Regions from separate parts of the Kribbella sp. NPDC005582 genome, predicted to be linked through region 1. Evidence: riboswitches for the same ligand, from Rfam matches in the RefSeq annotation. Region 1 holds a riboswitch; each other region holds the start of a gene.
What was found. Region 1 has a riboswitch for cobalamin ahead of ABZS29_RS28280 (ABC transporter substrate-binding protein). Riboswitches for the same ligand answer to the same signal wherever they lie in the genome.

Region 1 (3,270 bases):
TGGCACCGAACATCTGGTTCGCGTTCGTCTTCCTCGCGTTCGCCGGTGCTGCCGATATGGTCTCCGGCCTGTTCCGGGGAGTGATCTGGAACCAGACGATCCCCGACGAAATGCGCGGCCGGCTGGCCGGAATCGAGATGCTTTCCTACATGCTCGGCCCGCTCGGTGGTCAGGCCCGGTCCGGTCTGGTCGCCGACCTGACCAGCGTCCGGACGTCGATCGTCAGCGGCGGCATCCTCTGCGTGGCCGGCGTCGCCGCCACCGGCGCCGCCCTGCGCGACTTCTGGCGGTACGACGCCCGCACCGACGAGCACGCCGTCCGCGAACGCGATCTCCGGGCCGCAGCCGAGGCCGACGAACCCTAACCCCCCGCCCCGCCCCACCCCGCCACCGAAGCCACCCTGCCCCGCCACCGAAGCCACCCTGCCCCGCCACCGAAGCCACCCTGCGAATGCGGGGAGTTGGCGGGCGAGTGTGAGAAGTGAGTTGCTGGTAAGGGTTTTCCGGCGACCATCTCCTCGCATTCGGTGGGTTTCCCGGTGTTTGGTGACTGAAGCCACCGTGCCGCGCGACTGAAGCCACCGTGCCGCGCGACTGAAGCCACCGTGCCGCGCGACTGAAGCCACCGTGCCGCGCGACTGAAGCCACCGTGCGGCGCGACTGAAGCCGGCGTGCGGCGCGACTGATGTCACCGTGCGGCGCGACTGAAGTCACCGTGCGAGCGGGGGGAGTTGGGGGCGAATGTGAGGAGTGGGGTGCTGGTAAGGGGTTTCCGGCGACACGGACCCCGCACTCGGGGGAGGCGGACGCGGCGTAGGCTTTGGCGCACTATGCGTATTCGTCCGGTAGTGCCGTTCGCTCTCGTTGCAGTGCTCGCATCTGGGTGCGGCGGTCCTGGGCAGGAGACCGCGCCGAGCGTGCCGCCGCTGGTCTCGATCAGTACGACGCCCACGGAGACGCCGTCTCCGTCGGAAACACCCAGCACGCCGCCGACCTCGAAGGTCGCCGACACGTTGTGCGTGCGGATGGATCAGCAGCTGGTGCAGACGACGCTGGGTGCTCCGATCGTGCAGATTCAGCCGAAGACGCCGCCGGCGGACTTCGGCGTACCGGCGACGTACGACGTGTGTCAGCTGGGGCTGAGCGCGAGTCCGAATGGGCCGGTGCTGCGGGTCGGAGTGTCGGTGCAGGCAGCCACCAAGGCGACGCTGGCCGCCGCGCAGAAGGCCCAGAAGTCTCAAATGGCGGTGGTTGGTGATGGTGGCTTCGGGGCTGACACGTTCGTCGTGTTCCTGCTGAAGGATCGGCTCTTCAAGGTCGCCGGACCCAAGGCCACACTCGCCAAGTACGTCGTACTGGCGCAGGAAGTGGCTCGACAGGCGGCGGGTCTGCCTGAGGCGGAGCCGTTGATCGCGCGGCCGGAGTGTGAGCGCGGTTCGTCGGCCGCCGCGAAGGTGATGGGGGCGCCCGCGTCGATCCGCCGGGATGGTCAGACCGAGCTCGGCGACCTGGTCTGCGGCTGGATCTCCGCGGACAGCGTGCTCTCCACCTCGGTACGCCGTACTCCGAAGGCGATCGCGCTGATGACGGCGATGCGGAAGACGCCGACCGCACAGGCGATCCCGCTCGGTGACGAGGGATATGTGGACACGGCGACCGGCCGGACCACGATCCGGATCGGCGACGACAAGCTGGTCGACCTGGTGCCGTTGCCGGCGCGGGCGATCAACCCGGACACGATGACGCAGTTCGCGCTCGCGATGCTCTCGCAGTACCGCTGAACCTGCGACTGAGTCGCCGATGTTACTGTGGCGGCGCCGTGGTGCTCGGGAAGCCGGTGTGATGCCGGCGCGGCCCTCGCCACTGTGATCGGGATGTCCGCCAGCCGTGTCCAACGCGGAAGTCACTGGCTATGCACTGCAAAGAGCAGGGTGCTGGGAAGACCAGGCCGGTGGACGCTGTACCCGTAAGCCAGGAGACCGGCCACGGCATGTGATCCGTCCACGAGGTGTTGGAGGAGCGGTCCCGTGCTGCGTAAGTCCCTTGTCCTTGTCGTGTTGCTGAGCCTGCTCGCCGGCTGCGGCACCGCCACCGCCGTCAATCCGCCCGGATCGACGACCACCGTGTGGAACTGCGGGATCGACGTCACCGTGAGCGGTCCGCCGAAGCGCGTCTTCGCGGCGTACCAGCCGGCGATCGAGATGGCACATGCGCTCGGGATCTCCGATCGCCTGGTCGGTACGGCGTACCTGGATGCCGAGGTGCTGCCGGAGTACGCGAGTGCTCAGGCCAAGGCGAAGTACTACAAGAACCTGCCCAGCCGCGAGGAGCTGCTGGCGGCGAACCCGGACTTCGTGCTGTCCGGCTTCAACGACGTATTCAGCGCCGGCGGTGGCAGCGACGAGAGCTTCGGGAGCCGCAAGAGCCTGGCCGAGCTCGGTGTCCAGACCTGGATCTTCAGCCCGCTCTGCCCGACCGCGGACGGCAAGGGTGACGAAGCGATCGACCCGGCGAGCGTCACGATGGACAACGTGTACGCCGATCTGCGCGGACTCGGCAAGCTGTTCGGGGTCGAGGCCCGCGCCGAGGACGTGATCGCGGACCAGGAGAAGCGGATCGCCGCGGTGTCGGCGAAGGTGAAGAACGCACCGAAGCCGACGGTCGCGATCCTGAGGCCTGGACTGGAAGGCGGCGGATTGACCGTCTCCGGTGGGCCGGACTTCGGGACGGTGCTGATCAAGCAGGCCGGCGGAATGAACGTCTTCGCCGATCTGACGGCCAAGCGGAACGTGAAGATCGGCGTCGAGGAGCTGATCAAACGCAACCCGGACTACATCCTGATCAGCGGGTGCTGCGATGCCGCGTTGACGCCGGCCTCTTCGCAGCCGGAGGTCGCGAAGATCCTGGCGAACCCGGCGTTGGCGAATCTCAAGGCGGTCCGCACCAAGCACGTCGTGCCGTGGCTGTTCGCGAATCACTCCGCCGGGGTGCGCGGTGCCTATGCGACCGAGGACATCGCCAAGACGATTCACGCCGACCTGTTCCAGTGAGGTGGCGTGCGGTCGGCCTGCTGCTCTGCATCGCCGTACTCGCGGTCTCGGTGCTGCTGTCGTTGAGTGTCGGGAACCAGCACTTCGGTGCGCATGACGTGTATCTGGCCTTGGCGGATTTCCGCGGGAGCGACAACGATCGGGTGATCCGGTATCTCCGGATGCCGCGGACGGGCGCTGGGTTGCTGGCCGGCGCGGCGCTCGGGTTGGCGGGTGCGTT
Region 2 (3,270 bases), on a different contig from region 1:
GCCCAGCGCGGGTTGTGGGCCGAGCCTTCGCCCGAGGCGTTGGAGACCCTGCGGAACGCAGTCCTTGAGACAGAGGGTGACATCGAGGACCGCGGCTGATTGGGTAAAACCATGGCGCGGATCCTGATCACCAACGACGACGGCTACCAGGCACCCGGCATCCGCGCGCTTGCGCCGGTGATCGCCGAGCTGGGGCACGACGTACTCGTGGTCGCCCCGCTGGACGACCAGAGCGGCGTCGGCTCCGCCCGGGCCGGCATGGTCGATCGCCCGATCCGCACTGTGACCGAAGACGAGCACGGCATCGCGTACTGCGGGGTCGCCGGGACACCGGCCCTCGCAGTGACGCTCGCGACCCTCGGTTCCTTCGGGCCGCCGCCGGACCTGGTGCTGTCCGGGATCAACCGTGGCGCCAATCTCGGCGTACCGATCTTTCACTCGGGCACAGTGGCCGCAGCGCTCACCGCAGCCGCGCAGGGTGTGTCGGCGATCGCGGTCAGCATCGACAGCGAGGTCCCGGAGCACTGGAAGACGGCAGCCACGATGGCCGCCGAGGCTCTGAACTGGATCGCCTCCGAACCGGCCGGGACCGTCCTGACCTTGAACGTCCCGGACCGCCCACTCGACGCACTCGCGGGCGTCCGCCACGCGACGCTGGCCCCGATCAAGTACTCGCGCCTGATCGGTACCACGGCCCCGACCGGCGAACCGATGGTCACTCTGGAGCCGACCCGCTCCGACCTCCCCGCCGCCAGCGACATGGCCCTGCTCCAAGCCGGCTACGTCACCGTCAGCCCCTTGACCGGCATCGGCGTACTCCCCGACGAGGACGCCGCCAACGCACTGGCCAAACGACTGTCGTCGTACCGGTGAATCTGTACGTCGAGCAGTACAGCGAGGCGGGATCACCGCGATGGTGACTGGAAGTCAGCAGACGCCGCCGGAGTTACAGGTCTCCTACCGACAGGACGTATACGCCCACTGTGGCCGATGGAGCGCCGGCGTCAGGCTCCGGGGGCCAGGTAGCGGGGTTATACGTCCTGTTCTTCGGAAGATCAGAGGTAGCTGAAGAGGTGGGCGGTGGAGGTGGCTGGGTCGCCGTGGGGGGTGGTGAGGGTGTCTTCGAGGCCTAGGCGGAGGTGGTGGCCTTGGGTGCGGGCCCAGTGGAGGGTGGGCCAGGTCCAGTGGGCTTCGCCGTGGACCAGGACGGGGATGTCGGTGGTGGGGAGGGCGGCGAGGATGGTTTGGGCGGCGGTGGGGCCGTCGGGGCCGGGGGAGATGCCGGGGATGGCTTCGATCAGGATGCGGTGGGTGGGGCCGGACCAGGCGAGGTAGGTGGCGGCGGCTTCGGGGGTGAAGAGGCCGGCCTCGACGGCGATGCCGCGGGCGAGGAGGAGGTCGGCGACCTGGGTGGCGCCGGGTTCGTGGAAGTTGACGCTGGCGAAGTCGGGGCCGGGCTGCCAGTCGGCGATCAGGCGGAGGCGTTCGGTGAGGTCGGGGACGATCGGCTCGCGGGTCGAGACGCCGAGCGGGACGCCTGGGCAGGCTGCCTGGACTGCTTCGACGGCGGCGCGGATGTCGGGCCAGTGCAGACTCTCCAGCTCGTCGGCTCCGCGCGGGTGCAGATGGAGTGCGTCCGCTCCAGCCTGTACGGCGGCCGCCGCGGCATCGGCGAGTTCGGCCGGGGTGATGGGGACACCGGGGTTGTCGGCGCGGGTGCGGTCACCGTTCAGACAGGCCTTGATCATGGAGCCGACCCTATAAAGACGAGGGTGTGACCTCGTCGCTGAGCAGCCGGGCCGGGTGTGCCATGATCGGGCCGACAGGTGTGGAGGAACACCGGTGACCGGGAAACCGGGATTCCGGGGCGGTCCCGCCACTGTGACCGGGAAACCGGAAGCCAGGACATCCACACCCTGTCCGCCGCGGTCCTGCGGCGTACCAGCTGCCGAAGCGGGCGCGGACACCCGCTGACGAAGGGATTCCCCGCTGATGCGGCCTGCGCCACCCTCGACCGGCTTTCCGTTCACCGCGGTGGTCGGCATGGAAGACCTTCAGCTCGCGCTGATCCTCGCGACGATCTCACCCGCGATCGGCGGGGTCCTGATCCGCGGCGAGAAGGGTACGGCGAAGTCGACCGCCGTCCGCGCCCTGACCGAGATCCTGCCCCCGGTCGACGTCGTACCGGGGTGCCGCTTCTCCTGTGACCCCGAGGCCCCTGCGGCGGACTGCCCCGATGGACCGCACGATGCACCGGAGACGGTGAGCCGGGCGGCACGGCTGGTGGAGCTGCCGGTGGGCGCGACCGAGGACCGTGTGCTCGGATCGCTGCATCTGGAGAAGGCGCTGGCCGAGGGAGTCACGGCGTACGAGCCGGGACTGCTGGCGGCCGCGCACCGCGGCCTGCTGTACGTCGACGAGGTCAACCTGCTGCACGACCACCTGGTGGATGTGCTGCTGGACGCCGCCGCGATGGGCCGCGCGACCGTCGAGCGCGACGGGGTGTCGGTGACGCACCCGGCACGCTTCGTGCTGGTCGGCACCATGAACCCGGAGGAGGGCGAACTGCGCCCGCAGCTGCTCGACCGGTTCGGGCTGACCGTCGACGTGGTCGCCAGCCGGGACCCCGCCGTACGCGTCGAGGTGATGCGCGCGCGACTGTCCTACGAGGCCGACCCGGCCGCCTTCGTCACCCGGTACGACGGCCCGCAGCGCGAGCTCGCCGAGCGGATCGTGAAAGCACGTGACCTGCTGAGCGAGGTCATCCTGACCGACTCGGCGCTGCGGCAGATCGCCGAGATCTGTGCGTCGTTCGACGTGGACGGCATGCGCGCCGACCTGGTCACCGCGCGGACCGCGGTCGCCCACGCGGCGTGGTCCGGGCGGACGGTCGTCGAGGTCGAGGACGTCCGCGCGGCGGCCAAGCTCGCGCTCCCGCACCGCCGCCGGCGCAACCCGTTCGATGCTCCCGGCATGGACGAAGACCAGCTCGAGCAAGCGATCCAAGACAGTACGCCGCCTCCGCCGGACCCGGACGACGATCCCGACGGCGGTCCGGACGATGGTGGACCGGGCGGCGGCATCGACCCCGAGCCGACGGACTCCTCCGACGGACCGGACGCGGCGAGCACCGAGCAGTCGGTTCCCGGGCAAGCGCCGAGTGGTGACGTTGCGGGCAGCTCGGAGCCGTACAAAGCGCGGCTGCTGAGCGTGCAAGCCGCAGGTGCAGGCGTAGCTGGTAGGCGGTCGCGCGCGATCACCGAGGTCGGG
Region 3 (3,270 bases), on a different contig from region 1:
CAAGGCGCCCTGGTGCTCGAGGACCCGAACGGTTACACCAGCCCGTTCTTCCTGCTCGTGCCCGAGTGGGGCCGGATCCCGATGGTGTTGCTGGCGACGGCCGCGACCGTGATCGCCTCGCAGGCCGTCATCACCGGCGCCTTCTCGGTCGCCCACCAGGCCGTCCGGCTCGGCTACCTGCCGCGGCTGCGGATCCAGTACACGTCCACCGAGACGGCCGGGCAGATCTACGTCCCCTGGGTGAACTGGGCGCTGATGATCGCCGTACTGACGCTGGTGTTCGCGTTCGAGACCTCGGCCGCCCTGGCCTTCGCCTTCGGGATGGCGGTCACCGGGACGATCGTCATCAACTCGCTGCTGTTCTTCTACATCGTGCGGAACCACTGGCAGAAGCCGTTGTGGATGGTCATCATCGGCGCGGCCTTCTTCCTCTCGGTCGAACTGCTGTTCCTCGGCGCGAACCTGACCAAGTTCGTCCACGGCGCCTGGCTGCCGCTGCTGATCGCGGTCAGCGTCTTCACGGTCCTGACCACCTGGCAGCAGGGCCGCCAACTCGTTACCGCCAAACGCGAGCGCGAAGAAGGCCCGCTGCGCGAGTTCATCGACACCCTGCACGAGCGCCCGATGACCCGCGTCGACGGTACGGCGGTCTTCCTCAATCGCGGCAACACCACCGTGCCGCTGGCGATGCGTGCCAACGTCGAGCACAACCACGTCCTGCACAAGAACGTGGTGATCCTCTCCATCGAGACCATCACCGTGCCGCACGCCCCGGACGAGGACCGCATCGTCGTCGACGACCTCGGCTACACCGACGACGGCATCATCCACGTCACCGCCCGCCTCGGCTACGTCGAGAGCGCCGACGTCCCCGCGATCCTCAACCAGGCCGCCGCCCAGAGCACCGAACTCACCGTCGACCCCGACGACACCTCCTACTTCCTCTCCGCCATCGAACTCAAGCTCGGAGACACCCCCGGCCTCCCCCGCTGGCGCAAACACCTCTTCCTCGCGACCACCGCCATCACCGCCGACGCCGCCGAGTACTTCCACCTCCCCCGCGAACAGGTCGTCATCGTGGGGTCGCAGATCACCGTCTGACCAGGGCGTTTGACTTCACCGCACTCCAGAGGGAGACTTCGAACAGGTGTTCGAATAGATCTTCGAGTGGAGTGGTGCGGTCATGCCCGAGGCGTTCGACTGGGAGATCCTGCATCGGCCGTCGGCGATGGCCATGGTGCGGGGGCAGCTGGGGTTCAGTTGGATGGTGCTGTCCGGGCGGTTGGCGCGACTGACGGACGAGGAGTACTTCTGGCAGCCGCAGGGCGAGGCGCTCACCGTCGTGCGGCGGCACTACTCGGGGCATTACCGGCCACTCGGATCCGGCGAGTGGGTGGCGCAGTGGCCGGACGAGCCTGATCATCGGGGGCCGCGGACGATCGCCTGGCTGATCGCGCACCTGACCGAGACCTTCTTCGAGCGGTGGGAGTGGACGTTCGGGCCACGGCAGCAGAGCCGGACCGACATCACCTTGCACGGGAACGCGCGGGACGCGGTGGCGTGGCTGACGCACTGGGTGGAGGCGTGGCAGGAGGGGATCGCGTCGTTGCCGGAGGAGCAGGTGACGACCGTGGGGCTGAGTCAGGCCACCGAACTGGACGCCGGCGAACCGTTCGGGCACGTCGTACTGCGGCTCAACCGGGAGCTGATCCATCACGGTTCGGAGATCATGACGCTCCAGGACCTGTATGGCGTCGCGGCCTGAAGACCACAACATGTGGATGCGCGGCGTGTCGGCACCACTAGATATGGGGTCTGACTTAGAGTCTTCCTGCTGGCGGTCAGGGGAATCCGGTGTGAGTCCGGAGCTGCCCCGCAACGGTGAGCGGAGCCATGGAGTCGTGGCCGCGAGTCCGGATACCTGTCGCCGGCGTGTGCACCGCCGGTGCACGCGGTCCGAGACCTCGAGGGTGGGTCGCAGGGCGAGACGACAGCTTTCCGGCCGGTGCTGTCCGTCCCGTCATGCATGCCCTCCTGTGGTCGCGGTCCTCCGTACGCGCAGGGAGAGAAGAGCTTCTGTGACCATCGCTTCAACATCTCGCTCGGCTGCCGACGAGGCAAGCCGAGCGGCCCAGCTGACCGTCGTCCGCCGCGACGGCAGCAATACCGTGTTCGACCCGACCAAGATCTCGGTCGCCGTCACGAAGGCCTTCCTGGCCGTCGAGGGCAACGACGCCGGAGCCACCCACCGGGTCCGCGACCTGGTGGCCGACCTGACCGGCCGGGTCGTCGAGGCGCTGACGAGCCGCGGCGACGCCCGTCGCAGCGTCCAGGTCGAGGACATCCAGGACCAGGTGGAGCTGGCGCTGATGCGTGCCGATGAGCACCAGGTGGCCCGGGCCTACGTCCTGTACCGCGAAGAGCGTTCCAAGGCCCGCACGCCCGCCGACGCGGCCGAGCTGGCCACTACCAAGCCAGTCGTGTCGGTCCGCCAGGCCGACGGCACCCGCGTACCGCTCGACATCGAGCGGCTGCGTGTGATCGTCGCCGAGGCTGCCGCCGGGCTGGACTCGGTCGACCCCGAGCAGATCCTCAACGAGACGATCGGCTCGTGCTACGACGGCATCGCCCAGCACGAGGTCGAGCTGGCCCTCGTGATGGCTGCCCGGTCCTACGTCGAGACCGAGCCGCAGTACAGCTATGCCGCCTCTCGCCTGCTGCTCGACCAGATCCGCCGCGAGGCGCTCGGCCGAGTGCACGGCGAGCCCCGGCAGGCCAGCCAGGCCGACATGACCACGGCGTACGCCGAATACTTCCCGCGCTACCTCGCGACCGGGATCGAGGCCGGCCTGCTCGACCCCGAGCTGGCCACCTTCGACCTCGACCGCCTCGCCGCGGCGATCCGCCCCGAGCGCGATCTCGACTTCGCCTTCCTCGGCCTGCAGACGCTCTACGACCGCTATCTCCTGCACATCGACAAGACCCGCTTCGAGCTGCCGCAGGCGTTCTTCCTGCGGGTCGCGATGGGGATGGCGCTGCGCGAGGACGACCGCGAAGCCCGAGCGATCCAGTTCTACGAACTGCTCAGCTCGTTCCGCTTCATGTCCTCGACACCAACCCTGTTCAACTCCGGTACGACGCGCCCCCAACTCTCGTCCTGCTTCCTCACCACCGTGGACGACGACCTGGCCGGCATCTTCACCGGAATCCGCAACAACGCCCTACTCGCCAAGTACTCCGGCGGCCTCGGCAACGACTGGACCCCCGTCC

Region 2: linked by a shared signal. The riboswitch ahead of ABZS29_RS30340 (putative cobaltochelatase) and the one ahead of ABZS29_RS28280 (ABC transporter substrate-binding protein) in region 1 are both predicted to bind cobalamin.
Region 3: linked by a shared signal. The riboswitch ahead of ABZS29_RS32685 (ribonucleoside-diphosphate reductase subunit alpha) and the one ahead of ABZS29_RS28280 (ABC transporter substrate-binding protein) in region 1 are both predicted to bind cobalamin.

Annotation. Positions count from the first base shown of each region.
Region 1 is NZ_JBEXCU010000005.1:393,156-396,425, forward strand. It holds gene ABZS29_RS28270 (MFS transporter) at 1-365, shown strand, start outside; gene ABZS29_RS28275 (hypothetical protein) at 831-1,781, shown strand; cobalamin riboswitch at 1,793-2,003, shown strand; gene ABZS29_RS28280 (ABC transporter substrate-binding protein) at 2,028-3,050, shown strand; gene ABZS29_RS28285 (iron chelate uptake ABC transporter family permease subunit) at 3,047-3,270, shown strand, end outside.
Region 2 is NZ_JBEXCU010000006.1:219,992-223,261, forward strand. It holds gene cobN (cobaltochelatase subunit CobN) at 1-99, shown strand, start outside; gene surE (5'/3'-nucleotidase SurE) at 112-873, shown strand; gene ABZS29_RS30335 (3-keto-5-aminohexanoate cleavage protein) at 1,056-1,748, opposite strand; cobalamin riboswitch at 1,787-1,932, shown strand; gene ABZS29_RS30340 (putative cobaltochelatase) at 1,993-3,270, shown strand, end outside.
Region 3 is NZ_JBEXCU010000007.1:179,922-183,191, forward strand. It holds gene ABZS29_RS32675 (potassium transporter Kup) at 1-1,101, shown strand, start outside; gene ABZS29_RS32680 (DinB family protein) at 1,184-1,765, shown strand; cobalamin riboswitch at 1,822-1,944, shown strand; gene ABZS29_RS32685 (ribonucleoside-diphosphate reductase subunit alpha) at 2,079-3,270, shown strand, end outside.